One region of the Amycolatopsis sp. NPDC114484 genome, then DNA from elsewhere that is predicted to be linked to it. Evidence: riboswitches for the same ligand, from Rfam matches in the RefSeq annotation. Region 1 holds a riboswitch; the other holds the start of a gene.
What was found. Region 1 has a riboswitch for cobalamin ahead of metE (5-methyltetrahydropteroyltriglutamate--homocysteine S-methyltransferase). Riboswitches for the same ligand answer to the same signal wherever they lie in the genome.
Positions count from the first base shown of each region.

Region 1 (14,114 bases):
GGGCCCATCACCGCGGACTTCGCGCTCGGCCAGGCGAACAGGAACCGCGGATCGTAGGCCCGGCCGCACATTCCGTAGTGCCCGGCCCCGTAGGACGCTCCCATGAGGACGGACAGATGCGGCACCTTCGAGTTCGACACCGCGTTGATCATCAATGCGCCGTGCTTGATGATGCCGCTCTGCTCGTATTCCTTGCCGACCATGTAGCCGGTCGTGTTGTGCAGGAACACCAGCGGCGTGTCGATCTGGTTGGCCAGCTGGATGAACTGCGCGGCCTTCTGCGATTCCTCGCCGAACAGCACGCCCTGGGCGTTCGCCAGGATTCCCACCGGATAGCCGTGGATGCTCGCCCATCCGGTGACCAGGCTCGGCCCGTACAGCGGCTTGAACTCGTCGAAGTCCGAACCGTCCACGACGCGCGCGATCACCTCGCGCGGGTCGAAGGGGACCTTCAGGTCGGTGGGCACGATGCCCAGCAGGTCTTCGGCGTCGAACACCGGTTCGGCGTAGTCCGGTTTGGCCACCGGGCCCTGCTTGGTCCAGTTGAGCCGCTTGATGATGCTGCGGCCGAGGCGGATCGCGTCCTCCTCGTCCACGGCGAGGTAATCGGCGAGCCCGGACGTCCGCGCGTGCATTTCCGCGCCGCCGAGGGACTCGTCGTCGGATTCCTCGCCGGTCGCCATCTTGACCAGCGGCGGGCCGCCGAGGAACACCTTCGCGCGTTCCTTCACCATCACGACGTAATCGGACATGCCGGGCAGGTACGCACCGCCCGCGGTCGAGTTGCCGAACACCAGCGCGACAGTCGGCACCTTCGCCGCCGAGGACCTCGTCAGATCACGGAAGACCCGGCCGCCGGGGATGAAGATTTCCTTCTGCGTAGGAAGATCAGCGCCGCCGGACTCGACCAGGTTGATCACCGGAAGCCGGTTCTGCGCCGCGATGTCCGCCGCCCGGAACGATTTCTTCGTCGTCCACGGGTTGCTCGCGCCGCCCTTGACCGTCGGGTCGCTGGCCGAAATCAGGCATTCGACGCCCTCCACGACGCCGATCCCGGTGATCACGCTCGCGCCGACCTTGTAGTCCGAGCCCCACGCGGCCAGCGGCGACAGCTCCAGGAACGGCGAATCCTCGTCCAGCAACAGTTCGATCCGCTCGCGCGCCAGCAGTTTCCCGCGCTTGCGATGCCGTTCGACGTACTTTTCCCCGCCGCCGGCGACCGCCTTGGCCTGCTCGGCGTCGATCTCCGCGAGCTTCTCCAGCATCGCCTCGCGGTTCGCGGCGAACTCTTCGGCCCGGGTGTCCACTGTGGACCTGATAGTGGTCATGCGGTGTATCCCAATCGCTTCGCGGCCAGTCCGGTCAGGATTTCGGTGGTGCCGCCGCCGATACCGAGAATGCGGACGTCGCGGTAGTGCCGCTCCACTTCGGACTCGCGCATGTAGCCGAGCCCGCCGTGCAGCTGCACCGCCTCGTTCACGACCCATTCAGCGGTCTGCACCGCGGTGTTTTTCGCGAAACACGCCTCGGCGATCACTTCTTCGCCGGACACGTGCCGGATCGCGACCTGCCGGGCATACGTCCGCGCGACGTCGACCTTGCAGGCCATCTCGGTGAGCTTGTGCTGCACCAGCTGCCGCGAGATCAGCGGACGCCCGAACGTCTCGCGCATCCGGCACCAGTCCACCGTCAGCTCCAATGCCCGCTGCGCGTGCGCATACGCCTGCACCGCCAGCGAGAGCCGTTCGGTCACGAACTGCGTGGCCACCTGCGCGAATCCGCTGTTCTCCGCGCCGATCAAGTTCTCCGCCGGAACACGAACGTCCACATAAGACAGTTCTGCGGTGTCCGAAGCCGCCCAGCCCATCTTCTCCAGCTTGCGCGACACCGTGAACCCTGGCGTCCCGCGCTCGACCACGATCAGCGAAAGGCCGTGCGCGCCAGCTTCGCCGGTTCGGACCACAGTGGTCACGAAGTCCGCACGACAGCCAGAGGTGATAAAAGTCTTGGCCCCGTTGATCACATACTCGTCGCCCTCGCGCACCGCCGTGGTGCGGATCCCGGCGACGTCGGAACCGCCGTCCGGCTCGGTGACCGCCAGCGAGCCGATCTTCTCGCCTTCGAGAGTCGGCCGCACCCAGCGTTCGATCTGCACCGGGTCGCCGGCCTCGGCGATGTGCGGCACCGCGATCCCACAGGTGAACAGCGACGCGAACAGCCCGCCGGACCCGCCCGCGTAGTGCATTTCCTCAGCGACCACGAGCGCGTCGAGATAGTTGCCGTCGCCGCCGCCCGCGGACTCGGGGAACGCGACTCCGAGCAGGCCCAGCTGTCCCGCCTTGCGATGCAGTTCGCGCGGCAGTTCCCCGGCCCGCTCCCAGTCGTCCAGGTGCGGCAGCACGTCCTTCTCCACGAACCTGCGCACCGTCGCGCGCAGTTCGGTGCGTTCCGGCGTCCGGAACGGATCCACGGTCACAGCAGCGCCTCCGGGACGTCGAGTTCGCGCGCCCGAAGCCATTCGCCGAGCGCCTTCGCCTGGGGGTCGAACCTGGCCTGCGAAGCGACGCCGTCGCCGAGAATGCCCTCGACCACGAAGTTCATCGCCCACAGATTCGGCAGCAGATGCCGGGTGACCGGCAGTCCTTCGGTTTCCGGCAGCAACCGGCGGAATTCCCCGACAGTCAGCCGATGCACGAGCCAGCGCCACGCTTCCTCGGACCGCACCCACACCCCGAGGTTCGCGTTGCCGCCCTTGTCCCCGCTGCGCGCTCCGGCGACGAGCCCCAGCGGAACCCGCCGTGCCTTCTCCACCGGCAACGGTTCCGGCAGCGCTGGTTCGTCCACTTCGGACAGTTCAAGAGTCTCGGAAGCGGGCGCGATGTCCACCTTGGACCCGTCGGGCAGCACCGCGACATGCGGAACGGCACCAGCGGACACAAAGGCCGCTGAGTAGACCCCGAACGGCGACGCGTCCGAAGGCGGTGCGGTGACGTGGAATCCCGGGTAGCTCGCCAGCGCCAGCTCAATCGCCGCTCCGCTGAACGCGCGTCCGGCGATCTTCGGATCGTTGTCCTTCACCGCGACGTGCAGCAACGCGCTGGCGCGTTCCTCAGTGTCGGCGTCCGCGTGATCGGTGCGAGCGAGCGTCCATCGGACGTCGGCCGGCGGACGCTTCGCCAGCGCGCCTTCCAGCTGCTCCCGCACCAGCGCGGCTTTCTCCTCGATGTCCAGTCCAGTAAGGACGAACGTCGTCTCGTTCCGGAAACCGCCGAGCCGGTTGAGGCACACCTTCAACGTCGGCGGCGGCGCTTCCCCGCGAACCCCGCTGATCCGCACCCGATCCGGCCCGTCGTCCGACAGCGACAGTGTGTCGAACCGTGCCGTCACATCAGGATTCGCATACCGCGCACCGGTGATCTCGTACAGCAGCTGCGCCGTGACAGTTCCAGTATTGACCACGCCACCGGTTTCCGGATGCTTCGTGATCACGCTGGAGCCGTCCGCGTGGATCTCCGCGAGCGGGAATCCCGGCAGGCCGATCGGCTGTTCGCGGAAGAACGAGTAGTTGCCGCCAGTCGCCTGTGCGCCGCATTCGATGACATGGCCCGCCGCGACCGCTCCGGCGAGCGCGTCGTAGTCGTCACGGGCCCAGCCGAAGTGCGCCGCCGCCGGTCCGACGATCACCGACGCGTCCGTGACCCGACCGGTCACCACCACGTCCGCACCGGCCTTGAGACATTCCGCGATCCCCCACGCGCCGAGATAAGCGTTGGCAGTCAACGGTTTCTCGAACCCGAACTCATCCGCACGCGCGATCAGGTCGTCGCCCTCGACGTGCGCGACGCGGACCTCGAGACCGAGCTTCGCGGCCAGTTCCCGCAGCGCGTCGGCGAGCCCGGCCGCGTTGAGCCCGCCCGCGTTCGCGACGATCCGGACGCCCTTGTCCTTCGCCAGGCCGAGGTTCTCCTCCATCTGCCGGAGGAACGTCTTGGCGTAGCCGCGGGCCGGGTCCTTCATCCGGTCGCGGCCGAGGATGAGCATGGTCAGCTCGGCGAGATAGTCGCCGGTCAGTACGTCGAGCGGGCCGCCGGTCAGCATTTCCCGCACGGCGGAGAACCGGTCGCCGTAGAACCCGGACGCGTTCCCGACGCGCAACGGCGCGCTCACGCGAACTGCCCCGGCTCGCGCCCCGCCCCGGGCGGCCCGGCGAACGCCTGCGCGATCCCCAGCCATTCCTCGACGTCCGCGCCGGTCGCGACCAGATCAGTGTCCGCCGGATGCCGCCGCTGCGTCGCGACCAGGCAGAAGTCGAGCGCACTGCCGGTCAGCCGCTGCTCCGCGTCCTCCGGGCCGAACGCCCACGTGCCGCCGTCCGGCGCGGTCAGCTCGACCCGGAATTCCTCGGTCGGCGGCGCGAGCGAGTGGAGTTTGTACGCGAAATCGCGCGTGCGCGTGCCGAACCGGGCGATGTGCCACAGCCGTTCGGTGGGCTCGCGCGTGACGCCGAGCGCGTCGGCGATGTCCTGGCCGTGCGCCCAGGTCTCCATCATCCGCGCGGACGCCATGGACGCCGCACTCATCGGCGGGCCGTACCACGGAAGCTTCTGTCCCTCCGGCACCGCGGCGAGCGCTTCGGCCAACGCGGCCCGTCCCGCGCGCCACTGCGCCAGCAGCTCGTCCGGCGGCAGCTGGGCACCTTCCTCAGCACCCGCGTCGACGTAGTTTTCGCCGATGCTCAACAGGTTTTCGACCTCGGACTGCCAGTCCTCCGGCCGGCTCGCGGAGATCAGCGATTTGCCGTCGGTCCACGCCAGATGCGCGACCTGATGCGCGATGCTCCAGCCGGGCGCCGGCGTCGGCCGCGCCCACCCGTCGGCGGGCAACCCGGCGACCAGGTCGTCGACCGCCTGCGATTCGGCCGCGAGATCCCGGAGAATCCCCGCGAGATCAGCCATTCCTGCGCCTCCCTGCGTCCGCCGCACCACCTCGTGCGGGACCCAGCGTGGACCCTGCCCCCGGAAAAATCAAGCGCGCCTGATTGTTTTGTCCCCGGCCCCAAGTCCGTGAGGGGAACCCAGACGGAATCAGAGTCCCTCAGGGTTCCCTTAACGGACAGCGGGTCAGCCGTGCGCGGTGTCGATCACGCAGAACCGGTTGCCTTCCGGGTCGGCCAGCACCACGAAATCCGGATCCTCCGGATAGTGCGGCCAATCCACCCGCCGCGCCCCCAGCCCCACCAGCCGCGAAACCTCCGCCTCCTGGTCCGCGGCGTCCCCCGCGTACAGGTCCAGATGCACCCGCGGCACCTCCTGCACCGGCACCGAACTCCGCTGGAACGCCATCCCCGGCCCCGCGCCGTCAGGAGGCAGCAGCACCACGAAATCCGTCGCGTCGTCCCGCCGCGCGTACCCCAGCGCGTCGCTCCAGAACGCGACCGCGCGCTCCATGTCCTCGACTCCCAGCACCACCGTGCCCAGCTTCAGCATGCTCCGAGCATGCCCAAGCCGCGGCCGCCCAAGCCTTATTGACGCATTGAAAATAAGGCCACGGCGCCCTACCGTCCTCCCATGGACTCCTATGCGGAGATCACCTGCGAGGTCGCCGCCAAGGTCGCGACCGTCCTGCTCGACCGGCCCGAAGCCCGCAACGGCTACACGATCCGGATGGCCGACGAACTCGCCCACGCCCTCGACCGGGCCGATCGCGACGAGGACGTCCGTGCGGTCGTGCTCGGGACCACCGGCCGGGATTTCTCCGTCGGGGCCGATCTCTCGTCCGGCGGATTCGACTTCGGCGACCGTCCGCCGGACGACTGGCAGGAACCCGCGGGCCGGGTGTCGAAGCGGATCTTCACCATGAACAAACCGGTGCTCGCCGCGTTGCGCGGGGCGTCCGTCGGCGCGGGGATCACCATCACGCTCTCCTGCGACTACCGGTTCGCCTCGACCGATTCCAAGTTCGGCTTCGTCTTCACCCGCCGCGGGATCTACCCCGAGGGCGCGTCCGCGTGGTTCCTCCCCCGGCTCGTCGGGATGGGCGCGGCCGTCGACTGGATGGTCAGCGGACGGCTCTTCGGACCCGACGAAGCGCTCCAGTCCGGGCTCGTCCACCAGATCCACGACGCCGGCGACGTCCTGAGCCAGGCCCAAGCCAAGGCCCGGGAAATCGCCGAGACGACCGCCCCCGTCGCGGTGGCAGTCACCCGGCAGCTGCTCTACCGGATGGCCTCGGCCCCGTCGCCGTTCGACGTCCACCAGGTGGACTCGAAGCTCATCTCCCGACTGGGCTCGAACCCCGACGCCGTCGAAGGCATCGCTTCCTTCTTCCAGAAACGCCCGCCCGAGTTCCCGTTGCGAGTGGACCGCGATCTGCCGCCGTACTTGCCATGGATGAGCGAATGACCGAGTACCCGCCCGAACCGTGGCACCTCGCCGCCGACGCCCGCATCTCGATGTGGCGGGTCCCCGTCGACGAACTGCCCGCGCTTCCCGCTGGAGCCGAACCACTGCTCCTGGGCGACCAGGCCGCCGTCTTCACCGCCTGGATCGACTACCTGCCGTCCGGCCAGCTGAGCTACCACGAACTCCTCTCCTGCGTCGCCGTGCGCGGTCGCGGGCTCGCCGCGTCGATCACCGGCATCTGGGTCGACAGCGAGATCTCGCGCGTGGGCGGGCGCGAGCTGTGGGGCATCCCGAAGGAACTGGCAACCTTCGCCTTCACCGGCGGGCGCACCTTCACCGCCGCGACCTCCGACGACTGGATCGCCACCGCCGCCTTCACCCCGCGCGTCGGGCTCCCGATCACCCTCCCGGTACGCTTCGAGATCGCGCAAGACCGCGGCGGCAGCCCGCTGCGTACCCCGGTCGAGTGGCGCGCGAAACCGCGCGCGGCGGCCGCGGACTGGTCGGTCAATCCGGCCGGGCCGCTGGGCTTCCTGGCCGGGAAACGGCCCGTGGCCAGTGCGGCACTGGGCGCCACGAAGCTCCGCTTCGGATCTTGCCCTCGGTGATCGGATAACCCGCCAGGGTGAGAGTGACACGCCATACCTTGGGGCCCGTGCGAGCCCCCACCCCAACATGTAGTCTCTGGGAACCGGCAGCCCCCAGCGACGGGGAGACCGCTTGAGGAGGGCGGCCGGGCTGTTTCGCCGAAACCGCAGCGCATGGCCTTGATCGGCCGTGTGCCGCTCGAACGCGCCCATTTCGAGGAACTGTTGGAGACACGCATGTCAGTGGAAACCGGTCAGCGGCCGCCGTCGGCGGCGGAGGGGGCCCCGAGCGCGGTCCGCGTCATCCGGCGGGACGGAAGCGTCTCGCCCTTCGACGCGGGCAAGATCTCGGTGGCGCTGACCAAGGCCTTCCTCGCGGTCGAGGGCGGCGACGCCGCCGCGTCCTCCCGCGTGCACCACGTGGTCGCGGAGCTGACCGGGCAGGTCGAGGCGGCTCTGCTGCGCCACACCGGCCCGGAGACCCCGCTGCACATCGAGCAGATCCAGGACCAGGTCGAACTCGCCCTGATGCGCGGCGAGCACCACAAGGTCGCCCGCGCCTACGTCCTCTACCGCGACGAGCGCAAGAAGGCCCGCGAGGCCGCGGCGCCCGCGCACGCCGAGGTCGCGCTGAGCGTCAAGGGCGCCGACGGATCGCTGCGTCCGCTCGACTGGGCGCGCGTCTCGCACGTCGTCGGCGAGGCTGTCGCCGGGCTTGAGGACGTCTCCGCCGAACCGGTGCTGGCCGAGGCCAAGCGCAACCTCTACGACGGCATCACCGCCGACGAACTGGCGCTCGCGCAGATCATGGCCGCGCGCGTGCTCGTCGAGCAGGAGCCGAACTACTCGTTCGTGTCCGCCCGGCTGCTGCTGGACAAACTGCGCGGCGAAGCGCTGAGCTACCTCGCCGGCACCCCGCGCCAGGCCAGCCAGGACGAGATGGCGGGCGAGTATCCCGCGTACTTCCGCGCCTACCTGCGCCGCGCGGTCGAACTGGAACTGGTCGACGGCGAGTTGCTGGGCTTCGACCTGGACAAGATCACCGCCGCTATTCACGCCGAGCGCGACCTCGACTTCGGCTTCCTCGGCCTGCAGACGCTGTACGACCGGTACTTCCAGCACCACAACGGCGTGCGGTTCGAGCTGCCGCAGGCGTTCTTCATGCGCGTCGCGATGGGCCTGGCGATCCGCGAGGACAACCGCGAAGCCCGCGCCATCGAGTTCTACGAGCTGCTGTCGACGTTCCACTTCATGGCGTCCACCCCGACGCTGTTCAACAGCGGCACCAACCGCGCCCAGCTGTCGTCCTGCTTCCTGACCACGGTGGACGACGACCTGGACTCGATCTTCCAGGCGTACAAGAACAACGCGCTGCTGGCCAAGTACTCCGGCGGCCTCGGCAACGACTGGACCCCGGTCCGCGGCCTCGGCGCGCACATCAAGGGCACCAACGGCCAGTCCCAGGGCGTCGTGCCGTTCCTGAAGATCGCCAACGACACCGCGGTCGCGGTCAACCAGGGCGGCAAGCGCAAGGGCGCGGCCTGCGCCTACCTGGAGACCTGGCACGTCGACATCGAGGAATTCCTCGACCTGCGCAAGAACACCGGCGACGACCGGCGGCGCACGCACGACATGAACACCGCCAACTGGGTCCCGGACGAGTTCCTGCGCCGCGTCGAGGCGAACGCCGAGTGGACGCTGTTCTCGCCGAACGAGACGCCGGACCTGCACGACCTCTACGGCAACGCGTTCGCGCAGCGCTACCGCGAGTACGAGGCGGCCGCCGCGCGCGGCGAGATCAAGGTGTTCCGCAAGGTCCGCGCGGTCGAGCTGTGGCGGCGGATGCTGACCATGCTGTTCGAGACCGGCCACCCGTGGATCACCTTCAAGGACCCGTGCAACCTGCGTTCGCCGCAGCAGCACGTGGGCGTCGTGCACTCGTCGAACCTGTGCACCGAGATCACGCTGAACACGAACACCGAAGAGGTCGCGGTCTGCAACCTCGGCTCGGTGAACCTGCTCAAGCACGTCACGCCTTCCGGGCTGGACACCGAGCGGCTCGAGAAGACCGTGCGCACCGCGGTTCGCATGCTCGACAACGTGATCGACATCAACTTCTACACGATCCCGGAGGCGCGCCGTTCCAACCTGCGCCACCGTCCGGTCGGCCTGGGCATCATGGGCTTCCAGGACGCGCTGTTCGAACTGGGCGTGCCGTTCGCGTCGAAGGAAGCGGTGAAGTTCGCCGACGTCTCGATGGAGCACCTCTCCTACTACGCGATCTCGGCCTCGACCGACCTCGCGCAGGAGCGCGGCCAGTACCAGACGTTCGAGGGTTCCTTGTGGAGCAAGGGAATCCTGCCGATCGACTCGATGCAGCTGCTGATCGACGCCCGCCAGGGCGACGGCCTCGACGTGGACACCTCCACGACGCTGGACTGGGCCCCGCTGCGCGAGCGCGTCAAGACCGTCGGCATGCGCAACTCGAACGTGATGGCGATCGCGCCGACCGCGACGATCTCCAACATCTCCGGCGTCGGCCAATCGATCGAGCCGCTGTTCCAGAACCTGTACGTCAAGTCGAACATGTCCGGCGACTTCACGGTTGTGAACCCGCACCTGGTCAAGAGCCTGAAGGCGCGCGGCCTGTGGGACGAGGTCATGGTCAGCGACCTGAAGTACTTCGACGGCAGCCTCGGCCAGATCGACCGCGTGCCGGACGACCTCAAGGCGCTGTACGCGACCGCCTTCGAGATCGAGTCGAAGTGGATCGTGGACGCCGGTTCGGTGCGGCAGAAGTGGATCGACCAGGCGCAGTCGCTGAACCTGTACATCGCGGCTCCGAGCGGGCGCAAGCTCGACGAGCTGTACCGCTACGCCTGGCACAAGGGTCTCAAGACCACGTACTACCTGCGGGCGCAGTCCGCGACGCACGTGGAGAAAAGCACCCTGCGCGGCACCGACGGCAAGCTGAACGCCGTCTCCGCCACCCCGGCCCCGGCCGCTCCGGCTGCCGCTGCCCCGGCCGCCGCGCCTTCCGCGGCGCCGTCGCCCTCGCCGTCCGCCGCGGTTCCGGCCGCCTCCCCCGCGCCGTCGCCGTCGCCCGCCGCGGCGGTCCCGGCGGAGCCGAAGGAGATGCCGAAGACCGACGTCGACTTCGTCGCCACCGAGGGCGCCGCCTGCCGGATCGACGACCCCGACTGCGAAGCCTGCCAGTAAGGAATCCCTGAACCATGACGAACGTGGAAACGACGGACGCGACCGGCCTCGGCGAGATCGAGGTCGGCGCGGCCCGGATCAACGTCGACGACAAGCGGATGATCAACGCGCGCGCCGACGTCAACCAGCTGCTGCCGATGAAGTACCGGTGGGCGTGGGACAAGTACCTCGCGGCGTGCAACAACCACTGGATGCCGACCGAGGTCGCGATGCAGGCCGACATCGCGCTGTGGAAGTCGCCGGACGGCCTCACCGAGGACGAGCGGCAGATGCTCAAGCGCAACCTCGGCTTCTTCGCCACGGCGGAGTCCTTGGTGGCCAACAACATCGTGCTCGCGGTGTACCGGCAGATCACCAACCCGGAGTGCCGCCAGTACCTGCTGCGCCAGGCCTTCGAGGAGGCCGTCCACACGCACACCTTCCAGTACATCTGCGAAAGCCTCGGCCTGGTCGAGGGCGAGCTGTTCAACATGTACCGCGAGGTCCCGTCCATTTCGGACAAGGACGCGTGGGCGCTGAAGTACACGCAGAACCTGGAAAACCCGGACTTCGAGACCGGCACACCGGAAGCGGACCGGGCGTTCCTGCGCGATCTCGTGGCGTTCTACGTGATCTTCGAGGGCATGTGGTTCTACACCGGTTTCGCGCAGATCCTGTCGCTGGGCCGGCGGAACAAGATGGTCGGCATCGCCGAGCAGTACCAGTACATCCTGCGCGACGAGTCGATCCACCTGAACTTCGGCATCGACTGCATCAACCAGATCAAGATCGAGAACCCGCACCTGTGGACTGAAGAGTTTCAGGCCGAGGTGCGAGGAATGCTGCAGGACGCGTGCGAACTGGAAGTCAAGTACGCCCGCGACACCATGCCGCGCGGCATGCTCGGCCTGTCGGCGGACCTGTGCGAGCAGTACATGCACTTCATCACCGACCGGCGCGCACAGCAGATCGGACTGTCCCCGATCTACGGCGAGAACGAGAACCCGTTCCCGTGGATGTCGGAGGCGATGGACCTGAAGAAGGAAAAGAACTTCTTCGAAACCCGCGTCATCGAATACCAGTCCGGCGGCGCACTAGACTGGGACTGATCCACCCCCGAGGCACCCCCTGAAACTCGGCCACGCCTGCCAAGGCGTGGCCGAGTTCGTCTACCCCGGCAAAAACACCAGCCCAGCAACCCACAGCACCGTGCAGCCAGCCCCCACCCCGCACCCCGATACGAAGCCTCCCTGCGGTCTGGGGTTGCTTGTCAAGGCATCTTTCCCGCCTTGACAAGCAACCCCAGACCGTCAGCACAATCAAGCTTCGGGGTGCCCCCACGCAACAACGAGGAGCAACGTCGCCGCCAGGCGACGAGCCAACTCCCACCCTCCAAAACACCCCCACCTCGCACCAAACCCGCTAAACTCTCCCCCGCCACTGGTTCGCCAGGACGCAGCCGCGTCCCGGCGAGGCAACAGGGAACCCGGTGCGATTCCGGGACTGCCCCGCAGCGGTATGTGGGAACGAAAGCTGTCACCGCGAAAGCGGTAAAGCACTGGGCACCCCGCCCGGGAAGCGACAGCCGGTAGGCACGAGCGACCCGCCCACGAGTCCGAATACCTGCCAATGGCACGCACGCCGACGGCGTGCGTGAGTCCGGGCCTCGCGGGACAGGGCACCGACCGAAGCACGGCTTTCCGCGTGCCCGGACTCTTCCGGCGAGCACGTGAGGATGCATGCTGTGAACCCCCTCGGCACCACCGTTCTTGGCTACCCGCGAATCGGCCCAGCCCGAGAACTGAAACGGGCGCTGGAGTCCTACTGGGCAAGCAAGAGCACCGAACAAGAACTACTGGCCACCGGTCGACGGCTGCGCGAGCAGACCTGGACCACCCTCCACGACCAAGGCCTGGACTCAATCCCGTCCAGCACTTTCTCCCTCTACGACCAAGTACTGGACACCGCCGCACTGTTCGGCGCACTGCCGGAACGCTTCACCCGGCTAGGCATGTCCCCGCTGGACACCTACTTCGCCGCCGCACGCGGAGTCCCGGACGCCCCAGCGCTCGAAATGACGAAGTGGTTCGACACCAACTACCACTACCTAGTCCCGGAACTGGGCCCGGACTCCCGATTCGCACTCACCGGCACCGCACCGATCGACGAGGTGCGCGAGGCTCGCGCGCTCGGGATCACGCCGCGTCCGGTGCTCGTCGGACCGGTCACCTTCCTCTTGCTGGCCAAGGCGACCGAGCCCGGATTCAGTCCGCTGGAACTCCTCGACGAATTGCTGCCCGCGTACACCGAGTTGCTGGGCAAGCTGGCCGACGAGGGCGTCGAATGGGTACAACTGGACGAACCAGCGTTCGCCGCCGACCGGACGACTCCGGAGCTCAACGCACTCACTCGCGCATATCACTTGCTAGCCAAGGAAAAGCACCGGCCGAAGCTCCTCGTGGCCGGATACTTCGGCGGACTCGGCCGAGCACTGGGCGTACTGGCTCGCTCCCCCATCGAAGCGGTAGCCGTCGATCTCGTAACCGATGCATCCTTTGTGGACAAAGTCGCGACGGAAGGAGCGTTGCGAGACAAGGAGGTACTCGCCGGAGTCGTGGACGGCCGAAACGTCTGGCGAACCGATCCGGACGTCGCACTGGCCCGCGCAGCACGGCTGAAGAACACTGCAGCGCACGTGAGCGTATCGACGTCCTGCTCGCTGCTGCACGTGCCCTACGACGTGGAAGCGGAGACAAATCTCGCCCCACGGCTGAAGAACTGGCTCGCCTTCGCGCGGCAGAAGGTAGACGAGGTCGTCCTGCTCGGCCGAGCGCTAAACGGCGAGAACGTCGACCTCGGCCCGGCACAGGCCGCCGTCGCCGACCGAGCCCGGGCCGCCGAGCTGAACGACGCCGACGTCCGAACGCGCGTCGCAGCTCTCCAACCACAAGACATCGTCCGCACGCCATATGCCGAACGTGCTGCGGCCCAACAGAAGTCCCTGAACCTGCCCCCACTGCCGACCACCACGATCGGTTCCTTCCCGCAGACCGGCGAAGTCCGTCGAGCCCGCGCCGCACACCGCGCGGGCAAGCTCGACGACAACGGCTACCGAACCGCGATGCGCGCCGAGATCGAGCGCGTCGTGCGGCTGCAGGAAGACCTCGGTCTCGACGTCCTCGTGCACGGCGAACCCGAGCGCAACGACATGGTCCAGTACTTCGCCGAACAGCTGACCGGGTTCGCGGCGACGACGCTCGGCTGGGTCCAGTCGTACGGATCCCGCTGTGTCCGCCCGCCGATCCTGTTCGGCGACGTGTCCCGGCCGAAGCCGATGACCGTCGAATGGGCCCAGTACGCGCAAAGCCGCACCGACCGGCCGGTGAAGGGCATGCTGACCGGCCCGGTCACGATCCTGGCCTGGTCGTTCGTCCGCGACGACCAGCCGCTGGCCGACACCGCGCGCCAGGTCGCGCTGGCCGTCCGGGACGAGGTCGCGGACCTGGAGGCGGCCGGGATCCGGATCGTGCAGGTGGACGAACCCGCGTTGCGCGAACTGCTTCCGCTGCGCGCGGCGGACCGCGAGGCGTACTTCGACTGGGCGGTGCCCGCCTTCCGGCTGGCCACGTCCGGCGTCGCGGAAACCACTCAGATCCACACGCACATGTGCTACTCCGAGTTCGGCGACGTGCTGCCCGCGATCGACGCTCTCGACGCCGACGTCACGAGCATCGAGGCCGCCCGCTCGAAAATGGAGGTGCTCGCCGATCTGAACGAAGCGGGCTTCGGCCGCGGCGTCGGGCCCGGGGTGTATGACATCCACTCGCCGCGCGTGCCGGACCGGGACGAGGTGGCTGGTTTGGTGCGCACGGCGCTCGGCGCGGTTCCGGCGGAGCGGCTGTGGATCAACCCGGACTGCGGCCTCAAG
Region 1 is NZ_JBVKDQ010000015.1:103,262-117,375, reverse strand. Features, by position in the region: gene ACZ7SW_RS31245 (acyl-CoA carboxylase subunit beta) at 1-1,328, opposite strand, end outside; gene ACZ7SW_RS31240 (acyl-CoA dehydrogenase family protein) at 1,325-2,518, opposite strand; gene ACZ7SW_RS31235 (acyclic terpene utilization AtuA family protein) at 2,473-4,167, opposite strand; gene ACZ7SW_RS31230 (TIGR03084 family metal-binding protein) at 4,164-4,955, opposite strand; gene ACZ7SW_RS31225 (VOC family protein) at 5,121-5,486, opposite strand; gene ACZ7SW_RS31220 (enoyl-CoA hydratase-related protein) at 5,568-6,401, shown strand; gene ACZ7SW_RS31215 (acetoacetate decarboxylase family protein) at 6,398-7,009, shown strand; gene ACZ7SW_RS31210 (ribonucleoside-diphosphate reductase subunit alpha) at 7,226-10,207, shown strand; gene ACZ7SW_RS31205 (ribonucleotide-diphosphate reductase subunit beta) at 10,222-11,295, shown strand; cobalamin riboswitch at 11,611-11,831, shown strand; gene metE (5-methyltetrahydropteroyltriglutamate--homocysteine S-methyltransferase) at 11,922-14,114, shown strand, end outside.

Region 2 (14,114 bases), on a different contig from region 1:
TTGTCTTGGACGTGCACTACTCCGGCGAGGATCTCGCCCTGGTCGCTGAGGACGCGGGGCTCCGCGTGGACGAGGTCGTCACCCTCCACACCGGCACGGTCTACACAGTCGCGTTCACTGGCTTCGCGCCCGGTTTCGGTTATCTCGCCGGGCTTCCTTTCGAGTTGCAGCAGCCGCGTCTTGCTTCGCCGCGGACCCGGGTCCCCGCTGGCGCGGTGGCCATCGCGGACGAGTACACCGGCGTCTACCCACGGGAATCCCCAGGCGGCTGGCGTTTGATCGGACATACCGAGGCGACGCTTTTCGACCCTTCCGCCGAGCGACCGGCGTTGTTCACGCCTGGTCTCCGTGTGCGGTTCCGGAGTGTCTGATGCGCGCGCTGGAGATCGTCTCGACCGGTGCGCTGGCTCTGGTGCAAGACCTCGGACGACCTGGTTACGCACATCTGGGCGTCCCACCGTCGGGTGCTCTTGACGTCGCTGCGCTGCGGCTCGGCAACCGGCTGGTCGGCAATGCCGAGGACGCCGCCGGGATCGAAACCGTGCTGGGCGGATTGACCGTCCGGGCCGCGGTCTCGTGCACCGCCGCGGTGACCGGACCGCCGGTCGCGGTCTCCGTGGACGGACGGGAAACCGGTTCGCACACGCCGATTTCGCTGCGCCCAGGCCAAAAACTGTCGATCGGCCGACCTGTCTCCGGGCTGCGCTGCTACCTGACGGTGTCCGGTGGGATCGCGGTGCCACCCGTATTGGGGAGCCGGTCGACTGATGTCCTTTCTGGACTCGGCCCCGCGCCGTTGAGCGATGGTGCGACAGTCCCCCTCGGCCCCGTCACCGGTGTTCCGTCCGGTGCCGACGTGGTCGCCGCCGCGCCCGTGCCGTCGCAGCTGACTGTCCCGGTCCTGCTCGGGCCCCGCGACGACTGGTTCGCCGAGCCCGCGAGCGCGCTCAACGCACAGTGGACAGTCACCGCGGAATCCAACCGAGTGGGGGTCCGCCTCTCCGGGCCGCCATTACGTCGAGTGTCCACTTCGGAGTTACCCAGCGAAGGCGTGCTCACCGGCGCGATTCAGGTCCCGCCGAACGGATCGCCGCTGGTGTTCCTCGCCGATCACCCGACCACGGGCGGCTATCCGGTGGTCGCCGTCGTGAGACGGGAGTCACTTGGAGCACTCGCTCAAGCACGCCCCGGAACCTTGGTGCGGTTCCACACGTCCTTCTGAGCGTGGAACGGGTAACGATCACCGGCGGCGCGGGTTTCCTGGAGCTGAACACCGGAGGACGGGCGGAGCTGCCGCAGTCGCTGCGCATCGCACTCGCGACCGGCCAGGTACGCCTCCCGCTGGCCGAAACCCTCCGCGAGCTGCTGGCGCTGCTGGTCGACGGCCAGTACCGGGTCAGCGGCCCGCAGCGGTTCGAGGGCCCCGATCTGGTCCCGGCGAGCGACTGGCCGGACGACGACGATGCCCGCGTCGCGTACTACCGCACGGCGATCCGCTCCGGACACCGTCCGGTGGCGGTGGTTTTGTCCGGTACGCGCCCGTTGCTGCTGGACGGGCACCACAAGATCAGCGCGTACCGGGCGGAGGGGGTCACGCCGTCGGTGGTGCTCATTTCGGCTGCTCGGGCGGAAAACTCAGGCTAGCTTTCGGCGTTGCCGCGCCATCGCGAGGCGGATGGATGCCGCCCAGCCAAACCCGGCCGCCGAAACCTCAGTACTCGCCCTCGTAAGCCGCCACCAGCTCCCCGTGCAGCGCCGACGAGTCCGGCAGCTCCGTCCCGTTCAGCGTGTGCACCCGGGTCACCTTCCGCACCGACGACGTGAGAAAAACGCCGTCCCCGCGCAGCAGGTCCTCCACCGAAAGCGGCTCCACCTTCACCGACCAGCCCGCCTTCTCCGCGCCGCGGAACAGCGCGTACTGCGTCGTCCCTGGCAGGATGCCAACAGTGGACGGCGGGGTGTAGAGCGTCCGCTCCTTCGCCAGGACGACCGTCGACGTCGGTCCTTCGAGCACCGAATCGTCGGTAGCGGTGAAGATCACATCTTGGGCTCCGCGACGGGCCGCCTCGCGCAGGGCGGCCATGTTCATCGCGTAGGAAACCGTTTTCGCGCCGAGCAAAAGCCACGGGGCGCGCTCGGCGAGTTCGGGGCCGAAACCGCGCTCCAGGGTCACCACGGAGACGCCTTCGGTGCGCGCCCGCAGCACCTTCTCGTCGACCTCCAGGCCCATCGCGAACGCCGTCGGCCTTCCCTCCGGATCACCGTCGACACCCCGCGTGTACACGAGTTTCAGGGCAATCTCCGGCCCGCCCCGCCACGCGTCGACGACCGCCCGCGCGGCCCGCGCGAAGCCGTCGAGGTCCGGGGCGGGCAGGTCCAGCATCGCCGCGGAACGGGCGAGCCGGTCGAGGTGCGGACGCATTTCCCGCGGCTTTTTCACTGCCACGAGGATCGTTTCGAACACCCCGTCCCCGCGCAGCAGGCCGAGGTCGTCCACCCGGAGGTGAGCGGCTTCGGGGTCGGCAAGTGAACCGTCGAGGAAGGCGAGAACGCGCATCCCCACAAGGTACTCACTTACCCTTAGCGGTATGCCGTACAGCTCGCCGCTGCTCGAAATCCCCCGCGCGGTCGCCGCGCCCGAGGGCCATCCGGAAGCCGGAGTTCCGTGGCACTGGGGCGATCCGTTCGCCGAGCAGCGCACCGCCGCCCGAGGAGTGGTCGTGATCGACCGCTCGCACCGAGAAATCCTCGCGGTCACCGGCGAGGAACGCTTGTCCTGGCTGCATTTGGTGATCTCGCAACACGTCACCGAACTCGCCGGGAACACGGGCACCGAAGCGCTCGTCCTCGACAGCCAGGGCCACGTCGACACCCACTTCGTGCTCGCGCACACCGGCGAAACGGTCTACCTCGACAGCGACCCCGATCCGGTCGTCACGAGCGCGTTGCCCAAGGGCGGCAAGCAAACCCTGCGCGAGTACCTCGAAGCGATGAAATTCTGGTCCAAGGTCGAGATTCGCGACGCGACGGAAGAACTGGCCGTTCTTTCGGTGCTCGGCCCGGAGACCGACAGCGTGCTCGGCGTCGAACTCGGCGCCGAGCCGTACTCGGTGACCGAGCTGCCCGAAGGCGGATTCGCCCGGCGGATGCCGTGGCCGACGCGAGCGGGCGCGGATCTCGTGGTGCCGCGCGCTCAGCTCACTCAATGGTGGCAACGACTCACCGACGCCGGTGCGCGTCCGGCCGGCTCCTGGACCTTCGACGCGCTGCGCGTGGAATCGCGGCGTCCGCGGCTCGGTGTCGACACCGACGAGCGGACGATCCCGCACGAGGTCGGCTGGATCGGCTCGGCCGCGCACGTCGCGAAGGGCTGCTACCGCGGCCAGGAGACCGTCTCGAAGGTGCACAACGTCGGCCGCCCGCCGCGGTACCTCGCGCTGCTGCACCTCGACGGTTCGCCGGAGATCACGCCGGAGACCGGCGACCCGGTGAAGCTCGGCGAGCGCGTGGTCGGCCGGATCGGCACGGTCGCGCAGCACCACGAACTCGGGCCGATCGCGCTGGCACTGGTCAAACGCTCGGTCCCGGGCGGGGCGGAACTGCTGGCAGGAGACGAGGACCGAGTGGTCCAGGCCACTGTCGATCCGGACTCGGTGCCGGGCGAACACGCGGCGCCCGGACGGGAAGCGGCGCAGAGACTGCGGGGCTGAAGTGAACTCGACGGTAGCGTCGTCGCGGAATGTGGAGCAGGATGTGCCCGTGATCGAAGTGCGTCCCGGCGGGCGACGACGGATCGACCGCGTCCTCGGCCCGGGATATCTCACCGGATTAGGCGACTTGCCGCTCCCGGTGCTGCGCGAGCGGCGCGACGAGGCCGCGCAGGAAGAGACAGACCTGTCCTACCTGCGCCGGCTCCTGCACGCCCGCATCGACATCGTGCGCGCCGAACAGGAACGCCGCTCGTCCGGCGGGGCAGCCAGCATCGTCGACCGGCTCGCGTCGATCCTCGCGGACAACGCGCTCGGCCCGGCCGCCGGTTCGGGCAGACACCAGCAGCTCGAACCGTCCCGCGCGGGCGAGCATCGAAGGCACGCGGAGGCGCTGATCGGCGACACCGGGCTGACCGACGTCGGCTCGCTTTCCGACGACAAGCTCGCCGCCGCGCTGGACACATACGCGGCCGAGGAAGTGTCTGTGTCTTCCTTTCGCCGCCAGGTCCAAGGCGTGATGGACACGCTCAACGCCGAGATCGCCGCGCGCTACAGCAGCGGAGCGGCCACTGTGGACCAGCTGCTGGACAGCGAACTGGGGCGCGTCGAGGAATGACCGGCCAGCCGATCCTCGTCGAGGTCGTCCGGAACGGGTTCGTCGAGAGCGTCCATCACGGATGTCTCGTCGCGACCGCGCCGGACGGCTCCGTCCAGTTCTCCGCGGGCGACGTGACCAGCCCGTTCTTCCCCCGGTCGGCGAACAAGCCGCTGCAGGGCGTCGGCATGCTCCGGGCCGGGCTCGGCTACGACGGCGCGGATCTGGCGTTGGGCTGCGCGTCGCATTCCGGCGAAACCGGACATATCGAGCGTGTCGCCGCGATGCTGTCCGGAGCGGGGCTCGACCCGTCGGCGCTGGCCTGCCCGGCTGAGCTGCCGATCGGCGAGGACGCCCGGCGCGCGGCCAACGAGCCGCGGAAGATCACGATGAACTGCTCCGGCAAGCACGCCGCGATGCTCGCCACCTGCGTCGCGAACGGCGGGGAGACCGACGGCTACCAGCTGCCGGACCATCCGCTGCAGGTCCAGCTGGCGAAGACGGTCGAGGAGCTGACCGGCGAATCCATCGCCGCGGTCGGGGTCGATGGCTGCAGCGCGCCGCTGTTCGCGTTCTCGCCGACCGGCCTGGCGCGGTCGTTCGGCCGGCTCGTCCAGGCCGAGCCGGGCGGCGACGAACGCCGAGTCGCCGACGCGATGCGCGAGCACCCGTGGCTGGTCGCGGGCACCGGCCGGGAAGACACCCGGCTGATGCAGGCCGTGCCCGGACTGCTGTCGAAGAGCGGCGCGGAGGGTGTCCTGGCGTTCGCGCTAGGTGACGGCACCGCGTGCGCGATCAAGATCGCGGACGGTGCGAAGCGGGCCTTGGCACCGCTGGCCATGACCGTCCTCGCTCGCCTGGGCATCGAGGTGCCAGAAGAGCTGTCTGACCTGGTCAATCCGGAGATACGAGGCGGCGGTCAGCGGGTCGGCGAGCTGCGGGTCAGTTGGAGTGCTCCTTAGCCGCGAGGTCGCCCCAGAACTCGCGCAGCTGCGAAAACAGCTCGGCCAGCTCCTCGACGTTCCCGGTGCGCAGCGCGTCGAGGATGTCATGGACCTCCTCCGCGGTGGAGTCGGCGTCCAGCAGCGAGTCGGCGAACAGCTGCACGAGACCGCCGTAGTCCAGTTCGACGACCGAGTCCGGGTCGAAGCTCTCCAGCCACTGGCGGGTCTGCGCGAGCACCCGGCCGGGGCCGGAGTCGCCGAAGGTCGTCTCGATCAGCTCGCCCGCCTCGGACGCCCGGCGCAGCGCGGCCGACATCGGCGTCCGCCACGACGCTTCCCGCGTCGGGTCGGCCGGGCCGCTGCCGAGCACGAGCTTGCGCTCGTCCGGGTCGACCAGCGAGAACCAGGGCAGCGGGACGGTCCAGGTGGTGGTGAGGGTGTGCGCCGCGGCGGCGGTGAGATCGGTCATCGCGGCCTTGGTCTGGGCCCGGGCGCCATCCGCGGTGACGCCGCCGGCGTCGAGGACCGTGATCCGCAACGCCGGTTCGGCGTCGGCGAGGAAGGTGCTCAACGCGGCGGCCGAGCGGGCGCGCAGTTCGAGCGGGCACGCGAACGGGCCCTCGGCCGTGTGGCCCGCCGGGACGTCGGCCGGGTCGAGCACGAGCACGTCGGTGACGAGGCTCGGCGAGGGCCGTCCGTCGCGCAGCTGCGCGGGCAGCAGCCGTACCGGCGCGGCCGCCTGTGACTTGAGCCACATCCGCTGTTCGCGTTCGCCGATCCCGACCCGGCTGAGCCCGCCCGCGGAAACGGCCTCGACCAGCTGTTGCGCCGGGGGATCGCCCAGCGCGCGCAGAGGTTCGTACACCCGCAGATAGGCCACGAAAGGTCGGAGCACCCGAGCATCGTGGCACGCCGACCAGGGCCGATCGGCATCGACGTGCCGGTAACCGGCGTCCGGCGGACACTGTCGCGACGAGCACACCGTGCCACGTCGCATCCAACCCCCGGGACACGGTACGGTGTCAGCAGGAAAGAACTGTCGAGACGATGCGGGGCCGCCGATTCCCCCGGCCGCCCCGCCCCTGTGCGAGGGGGTCGAGCCATGGGGCGCGGCCGGGCTAAGGCCAAGCAGACGAAGGTGGCGCGCGAGCTCAAATACAGCTCCCACGAAACCGACTTCGATGCTTTGCAGCGCGAGCTGTCGAGTAGTTCCTCGGACAACCACGAGGACGACAAGCGGTACGAGGACCCGTACGACGACGGGTACGACGAGTACCGCCGTTGACGCAGGCACACGACACGCGAGGGCGGAATCGGACCTAGGTCCGAGACGCCCTCGCGCGTTGCGTGCTGCCCGTTTTCTTGCTGCTGCCAGTGAGGTGACGAAGGAGTTGGACGGGTGAGCGACATCGCACGAGTAGGTGTGGTCGGAGCAGGGCTGATGGGCTCCGGCATCGCCGAGGTGCACGCCAGGTCCGGGTTGGACGTGCTGGTCACCGAGGTGAACCAGCCCGCTCTCGACGCGGGCAAGGCGCGCATCGAGAAATCGCTGCAACGCGGCGTCCGCAACGGCAAGCTGGCCGCCGAGGACGCCGAAGCGGCGCTCGGGCGGCTGCGCTTCACCACGGACATCGCCGAGTTCGCCGACCGCGATCTCGTCGTCGAGGCCATCCTGGAACAGGAGCAGGCCAAGGTCGACGTGTTCCGGCAGCTGGACAAGATCGTCGAGCGCGAGGACGCGGTGTTCGCGTCCAACACGTCGTCGATCCCGATCATGAAGCTCGGCATGGCCACCGGCCGTCCGCAGCAGGTCGTCGGCATCCACTTCTTCAACCCGGTACCGGTGCTGCCGCTGGTCGAACTGGTCCCGTCGCTGCTGACCAGCGAGGAGACCGCCCGCCGGGCCGAGGAGCACGCCACCGGCGCGCTGGGCAAGACGGTGATCCGGTCGCAGGACCGGGCCGGGTTCATCGTGAACTCGCTGCTCGTGCCGTACCTGCTGTCGGCGATCCGGATGATCGAGTCGGGCTTCGCTTCGGCCGAGGACATCGACCGCGGCATGGAGCTGGGCACGGCGCACCCGATGGGTCCGCTGCGGCTGTCCGACCTGATCGGCCTCGACACGATCAAGGCCATCGCGGACTCGATGTACGCCGAGTTCAAGGAGCCGCTGTACTCGTCGCCGCCGCTGCTGCTGCGCATGGTCGACGCCGGGCTGCTCGGCAAGAAGACCGGCCGCGGGTTCTACTCCTACTCCTGACTTTAGTCGCGGATCCGATCAACCTTTCCCCGCTGTGCGGGGCCGGGCTGGTCGCTTGACTGTGCGGCATGACTTCGACGTTCGTCTTCGCCGCCGGTGCCAACGGCGTGTCCGCCGCCCCGCCCGAACTCGTGCTGCGCGGGTATCGCGGGGTGGGGGTGCCGCAGCCGGAGCAGCAGTTTCGGCTGTCGTATCAGGCTCCGCAGGATCGCGGCGCGTTCTCCACGGAACCGTCGGCGCTGGCCGGCGTGACCGTGGCCGACCAGGTCGCGTCCACTGTGGACGTCGTGCGCCGGGCCGCGGCGCTGGGTCCGGTCGTGCTGGTCGGGTCGAGCATCGGCGGCGCGCTGGTCACGCTCGTCGCCGAAGAGGTGCCGGAGCTGGTGTCGGCGCTGGTCTACGACGCCGCGTTCTGCTGTGTCGACCTGCCGACGCCGGAGGAGTATCTGGCCACGCCCGAGGCCGCGTCGTCGCGGGTCGGGGCGATGTTCGGGTTCATCGCGGCCGACCCGGCGGTGATCGGGGCGATGCGCTTCAACTGGCGTACTTCCACCGCTGAGACCCTGACGACGGCAAAGGCGGCGCTCTGCGCGGACGCCACCGACGGCGAGTTCTACGCCCTGCTCAACGCGATGGCCCCGGACGACATCATCGGCCGCAGCTCGACCGACTCGCGGGGCACGCCGGAGCGATGGGGGCGCGTCCCCCGGTTCTACGTCCGGCATCTCCAAGACCGTATGGTCCCGCTCGCCCTGCAGGACCGGATGATCGCCGAGGCCGACGCGCGCACTCCCGACACGCGGTTCGAGGTGCACGACATCGACACCTCGCACTTCCCGAACGCGGCCGGGATGGCTCAGTTCGTCGAGGTGCTGGACAAGATCGGCCAGTCGGTCAGCTGAACGCCGCTCGGCGCGCGGCCCGGCGCAGCACCGTCAGGATCGCCGGGCCCAGCACGAGGATCGCGACGAGGTTCGTGAGCGCGCGGCCGGTATCCCAGCCCAAGGTGGACGTCAGCACGGTGAAGACCAGGAACCGGTGCAGGTTCTCGCCGAGCGGGCCGCCCGGGACGAAGTCCAGCGCGGTGTGATTCGCCAGGAACGGCCAGGTGAACAGGCTCATCGCGAGGCCGTAGAAGTACGCGGCGACCACGCCGTAGACCGCCAGCAGCGCGATCTCCCACCGGCCCCTCACCCGGCGCGGCAGCAGCCCGGCACCCAGGCCGACCAGCGACGACGCCAGCATCTGGAACGGCAGCCACGGCCCGACGCCCCCGGTGAGCAGGGCGGAGGCGAACAGCGACGTCGAGCCGAGGACGAACCCGAAACCCGGTCCGAAGACCCGCCCGGCCAGCACGAGCAGGAAGAACACCAGCTCGATCCCGCCGGTGCCCGCGCCGAGCGGACGCAGCGCGGCGTTCACCGCGGACAGCACGCCGAGCAGCGCGAGCGCCTTCGCGTCGAGCCCGCCGCTGGACAGCTCGGCCAGCACGATCAGGATCAGCACCGGCAGCGTCACGAGGAAAACGAACGGCGCGTCGGTCACGTGCGCGGAGGTGCCGACGGTGCTGCGGGCGAGCAGCGGCCAGCAGAACATCGCCAGCCCGACCACGACAGCCGCCGTCAGCACCAGCGCCGTGCGGTGCCGGATGCGGACGGCTGGACCCAGGAAATCGGTCACGCCAGCGCCTTCGCCACCGCGTCCACGGTCAGCCACGGCTCCGGCGCGAGAATCTTCGCCACCTGCGGCGCGAATGCGGGCGAGGCCACGACGACGTCCGCGGTCGGACCGTCGGCGACCACTTCGCCCTCGGCCAGGACCACGACCCGGTGCGCGGCGGAGGCGACGAACTCGACGTCGTGGGTGGCCAGCAGCACCGCGTGTCCCTCGGCGGCCAAGTCGGCGAGGATGGTCGCGAAGTGCCGTTTCGCCGGGTAGTCCAGGCCACGAGTCGGCTCGTCCAACAGCACGACCGGCGGGGCAGCGGCCAGCTGCACGGCCAGGACCAAAGCGAGACGCTGGCCTTCGGACAGATCTCGCGGGTTCGTGTCGTCTTCGATGCCGGGCACGAGGCGGTCGAGCAGCTTCCGCGCGGTGCCCGCGGTGACGTCCGATTCGAGGTCCGCCTGCCGGAGTTCCGCCGCGACTGAATCGAGGTACAGCAGGTCAGACGGGGTCTGGGGGACCAAGCCGACGCGCGTGCGGGCAGCCCGCGTCCGGAGCGCCTTCGGGTCCGCGCCGAGCACGTCGACCGTGCCGTCGGACCGGGGTCCGCTGCCCTGCAACGCCCACAGCAGCGAGGACTTGCCCGAGCCGTTCCGGCCCATCAGCGCGACGACCTCGCCACGGTTCAGCCGCAGGTCAACACCCCGCACCGCGTTCACCCCGCCGTACCGGACCCGCACGCCCCGCGCGGTGAGGACCGCCTCGCCAGAGCTTTGTGCCGCCTGAGCAGGGCGACGTTCGGCCAGGCGTTCCCGAAGCGGACGGGCGAGCCGACGGGCGTCGCGGACCGACAGCGGCAGCGGCGACCAGCCCGCGAGTCGGCCCAGCTCGACGATCGGCGGCGCGACATCGGTCTCGGCGAAAACCTCCGCCGGCTGGCCGGAGACCACGGTGCCGTCGCCGGGCAGGTAGAGCAGGCGGTCGGCGTACTGCGCGACGCGTTCCATCCGGTGCTCGGCGACGACGACCGTCGTGCCCAAGTCGTGCACCAGCCGGGTGATCGCGGCCAGCACCTCCTCGGCGGCGGTCGGGTCGAGCGCCGACGTCGGTTCGTCCAGCACCAGCACGCTCGGGTGTGCCGTGAGCACCGCGCCGATCGCGACGCGTTGCTGCTGCCCGCCGGAGAGGGTCCGAAGTGGACGGTCGCGGAGTTCGGCGATACCCAGCAGGTCAAGGGTTTCCTCGACGCGTTTACGCATCACGTCCGGCGCGACCGCGAGCTGCTCCATCGCGTACGCCAGTTCCTCCTCGACGGTGTCGGTGACGAATCCGGCCAGCGGATCCTGCCCGACCACGCCGACCACCGACGCCAGTTCGCGTGGCGGATGCGTCGCGGTGTCGAGCCCGGCGACCTCGACGCGGCCGACCAGGGTGCCGCCGGTGAAATGCGGGACGAGACCGTTGATCGCGCCGAGCAATGTCGACTTGCCGACACCGGTGCGTCCGGCGACGAGGCAGAGTTCGCCCTCCTCGATCGTGAGGTTGACGTCCCGGAGCACCGGCCGGTCCGCCCCGTCGTACGTGACGCTGACGTGCGAAAACTCGATCATCGGGCGACCTCCGACACCAGCGCCGGACGCGGCGCGAACCAAGCGGGCAGCACGCTGATCAGCACCGCGACGGCCGGCAGCAGCGGCAGCGTCGGCCAGGTCAGCGGGCTGGCCGGGGTGGTGAGCGAAACCGGGTCGGCGATCAGCACGAGCACCGCGGTGGCGACGCCGCACAGCGCGACCAGCGTCTCCGGCAACCGCCACGGATCGGGCCGGTAGGTCGTGCGCCGGATCTGCCGCCCGCCCAGCACGAATCCGGCGGCGGCCAGCACCAGACCGGCGACGAGCATCGGCACCCCGAGCCACGACGCGGACCCGTCGAGCACGCCGTAAACCCCCACCGCGACGCCGACCAGCCCGGCCAGCACGCAGGTCGCGATCAGCATCCGGACCCGCGGCGAGAGATAGCCGCGCCGTCCGTAGCCGCGAGAATCCATCGCCGCCGCGAGCTGCAGCGACCGGTCCATGGCGTCGGCGAGCACCGGCACGAAAATCCCCTTCACGAACCGCAGGCCGCGCGTCTTGCCCGCCCGCAGCCGACGCGCGCGGCGCACCCGCTGCACGCTCTCGACCAGCTGCGGGGCCACGGACAACGCGACGGTGACCGCCGTCCCCACCTCATACAGCGCCCCGGGTACGGCCTTGAGCAGGCGTTTCGGGTTCGCCAGCGCGTTCGCGGCACCGATGCAGAGCACGATCGTGGCCAGCCGGAGCCCGTCGTAGAGCCCGCCGAGCAGCTCCTCGGCCGAAGTGGGGCCGAGGAGCTGAATGCCAGCCGCGACGCTCGGCAGCGGGATGGTCGGCAGCGTGAACAGGACGTGGCCGCCGTCCTCGCCGCCGATCAGGATCCGGAACAGCACGCGCGAGGCCACGATCACCCCGGCGATCCAGGCGTACATCCGGAACGCCAGCGCCCACGGCGCGTCGCCGCGGCGGAGCACCACGACGAACCCGGCCACCGCGATCACCAAGGCGAGCAGCACCGGGTTCGTGGTCCGGCTCGCGGCGACGGCGAGCGCGAGCGCCCACACCCACCACGCGCCGGGATGGAGCGCTCGCGGACTACTCCGCGGCACGCCTGCGACGCACCGCGACGACCGTCCCGGCCACCACGAGCAGCACGACGACCACGATGCCGATCACCAGGCCCCACGGGAAGCCACTGTCCGAAGTGGACGCCGGAGCCTGCGCGGGCGCGGTGGCCTTGCGCACCGGCGCGGTGCGCGGCGGCGGATATTCGGTGTAGGACTTGCCGATCGCGAACGACCAGCCCTCGAACGCGCCGGCCGGTGGCTTCCAGCTCTGCGCGCCGACCTGCGCCGACTCCCATTTGCCGCCGTTGGTGGCGGTCCAGAAGCTCCACGACGCCTTCTCCGGCGGCATCCCGGTGCAGGTCTGATCGGCGGGTTTGCCTTCGATCTTGCACATCACCGACAGGCCGTACTTGCCCGCGCCGGTGAGTTCGAAGCCCGCGTTCTGCAGGGCGGTGACGCCGTTTTCCTGTTTGCCGGGGGCGCACCGGACGAGGGTTTCGCCGCCAAGCCCCTGGAAGTCGACGATCACCGTGACGCCGTTGTCGTCCTGGCAATAGCCGTCGGAGCCCTTGCCGGGCGTGGTCGCGGAGGCGGAGGACGCCCCGCCCAAACCGGTGGCGACGAGAAGAGCGCAGCCGGCGAGGACTCGCCCCCAGTGCCGCGCGTGCACGAACCGCATGTCAGATGTACCTCGCATCGATCGGACCACGACGGGCGATCCGGCTCGCGATCCCCGGGGACCGCTCACGGTTGCGGGCCAGCGCCGGATTCTCACCGGCTTCCCCCGTTCGTGGCGAAGAACTTGTCGACGTTAACGCACCGCAGGCCCCGCTGGAAGCGACCGCGGCCACACCTACACTTCCGGGCGTGGGACAGGACCAGTTGCGCGTCGGCCTCGTAGGAACCGGACCGTGGGCCACCACGGTGCACGCCCCCGGGCTCGCGGATCATCCAGGGACCGTGCTCAGTGCCGTGTGGAGCCGTCGGCCGGAAGCCGCCGCCGCGCTCGCGCAGGCCTACGACGCCGTGCCCACCAGCGATCTGGACGAGCTGTTCGAGCAGGTCGACGCACTCGCGTTCGCCGTGCCGCCGGCCGTGCAGGCCGAGCTGGCGACCCGGGCCGCGGAGGCGGGCAAGCACCTGATCCTCGAGAAACCGATCGCCCCCGACCTCGCCACGGCGCAGCGCCTCGCCGACGCCGTGACGTCCGCTGGCGTCGCGTCGCTGGTGATGCTGACGCTGCGGTTCGCCCAGCAAACGCGCGATTGGCTGGACGGCGTCACCGCGGCTGGCGGTTGGCGCGGCGGCAGTGCGCGATGGCTGTCCGGAGCTCTGCTCGCCGGTAAATACGCGACCTCCGCCTGGCGGCAGGATCCGGCTGGCGGCGCGCTCGCCGACATCGGCCCGCACGCGTTCGACCTGCTCGACGCAGCCCTCGGCCCGATCACCGACGTCCTTGCCGCGCACCGCGGTCCCGAAGACCTGTGGCAGCTGCTGCTCGAACACGAAGGCGGCATCACGAGCACCGCGACGCTCAGCCTGCGCCTGCCAGTACAGCCGACGGTGGTCGAGTACTCGGTCTTCGGCGAGCACGGCTTGCGCACTCTCGGCCGTACCGGCACGGCGAACGACGCGTACACCGCGCTGCTGGACGATTTCGCCGCGATGGTGTCGTGCGGAACGACCACGCATCCCTGCGATGTCCGGCGGGGCGTGCACCTCGCTCGGATCGTGGACCAGGCGCGCGCCGCGCTCAATCGTTAATTCGCTTGCCCATCCTGAGACGATGAACGGGAAGTTCGTTTCGGACGAAGGAATGCCTATGTGCTCCGCCACGGCCCACTCCGGCCGCCTGGCCTGAGCTGTTCGGCGCCGCGCGCCGGTGTGGGGTTCGCCCTGCCTGGTTTTTTGTTGCCTGCGCATTCCTTCTTCCTCGAAAGGCTTCCACCAGAGATGTCCGCCCTTCAGGCATACGTCCGCGCCACCGCACCGATCGGCCGCGACACCGAGCGAATCGGCCCGTTCCTGGCCACTTTCGCCCAAGACAGCTCTCATCCGATGGCTAACTACGCCATCCCCGACGACGGCGCGAAGCCCTCGTCCGCCGACGTCGCGGCCCTGGTTTCCGCCTACCAGCAACGAAATCTCCTGCCCCGGCTGGAGTTCTTCACCGAAGCCGCTCCCGAGGTCGAGAAATCCCTTGTCGGCGCGGGGTTCACGCTGGAACGACGCGTGCCGGTGATGACCTGCACTGCTGAAGACCGCGTCGATTGCCTTGCCCCGGAACACATTCAGC
Region 2 is NZ_JBVKDQ010000001.1:156,152-170,265, forward strand. Features, by position in the region: gene ACZ7SW_RS00770 (5-oxoprolinase subunit B family protein) at 1-371, shown strand, start outside; gene ACZ7SW_RS00775 (5-oxoprolinase subunit C family protein) at 371-1,222, shown strand; gene ACZ7SW_RS00780 (hypothetical protein) at 1,225-1,644, shown strand; gene ACZ7SW_RS00785 (aminodeoxychorismate lyase) at 1,712-2,557, opposite strand; gene ygfZ (CAF17-like 4Fe-4S cluster assembly/insertion protein YgfZ) at 2,589-3,710, shown strand; gene ACZ7SW_RS00795 (RsiG family protein) at 3,760-4,326, shown strand; gene ACZ7SW_RS00800 (asparaginase) at 4,323-5,267, shown strand; gene ACZ7SW_RS00805 (DUF8083 family protein) at 5,248-6,144, opposite strand; gene ACZ7SW_RS00810 (DUF3073 domain-containing protein) at 6,352-6,534, shown strand; gene ACZ7SW_RS00815 (3-hydroxybutyryl-CoA dehydrogenase) at 6,649-7,509, shown strand; gene ACZ7SW_RS00820 (alpha/beta fold hydrolase) at 7,578-8,411, shown strand; gene ACZ7SW_RS00825 (ECF transporter S component) at 8,404-9,189, opposite strand; gene ACZ7SW_RS00830 (ABC transporter ATP-binding protein) at 9,186-10,784, opposite strand; gene ACZ7SW_RS00835 (CbiQ family ECF transporter T component) at 10,781-11,860, opposite strand; gene ACZ7SW_RS00840 (hypothetical protein) at 11,847-12,497, opposite strand; cobalamin riboswitch at 12,511-12,657, opposite strand; gene ACZ7SW_RS00845 (Gfo/Idh/MocA family protein) at 12,686-13,582, shown strand; gene ACZ7SW_RS00850 (GNAT family N-acetyltransferase) at 13,772-14,114, shown strand, end outside.
Region 2: it holds a riboswitch for cobalamin, as region 1 does, so the genes downstream of both, ACZ7SW_RS00840 (hypothetical protein) here and metE (5-methyltetrahydropteroyltriglutamate--homocysteine S-methyltransferase) in region 1, are expected to answer to the same signal.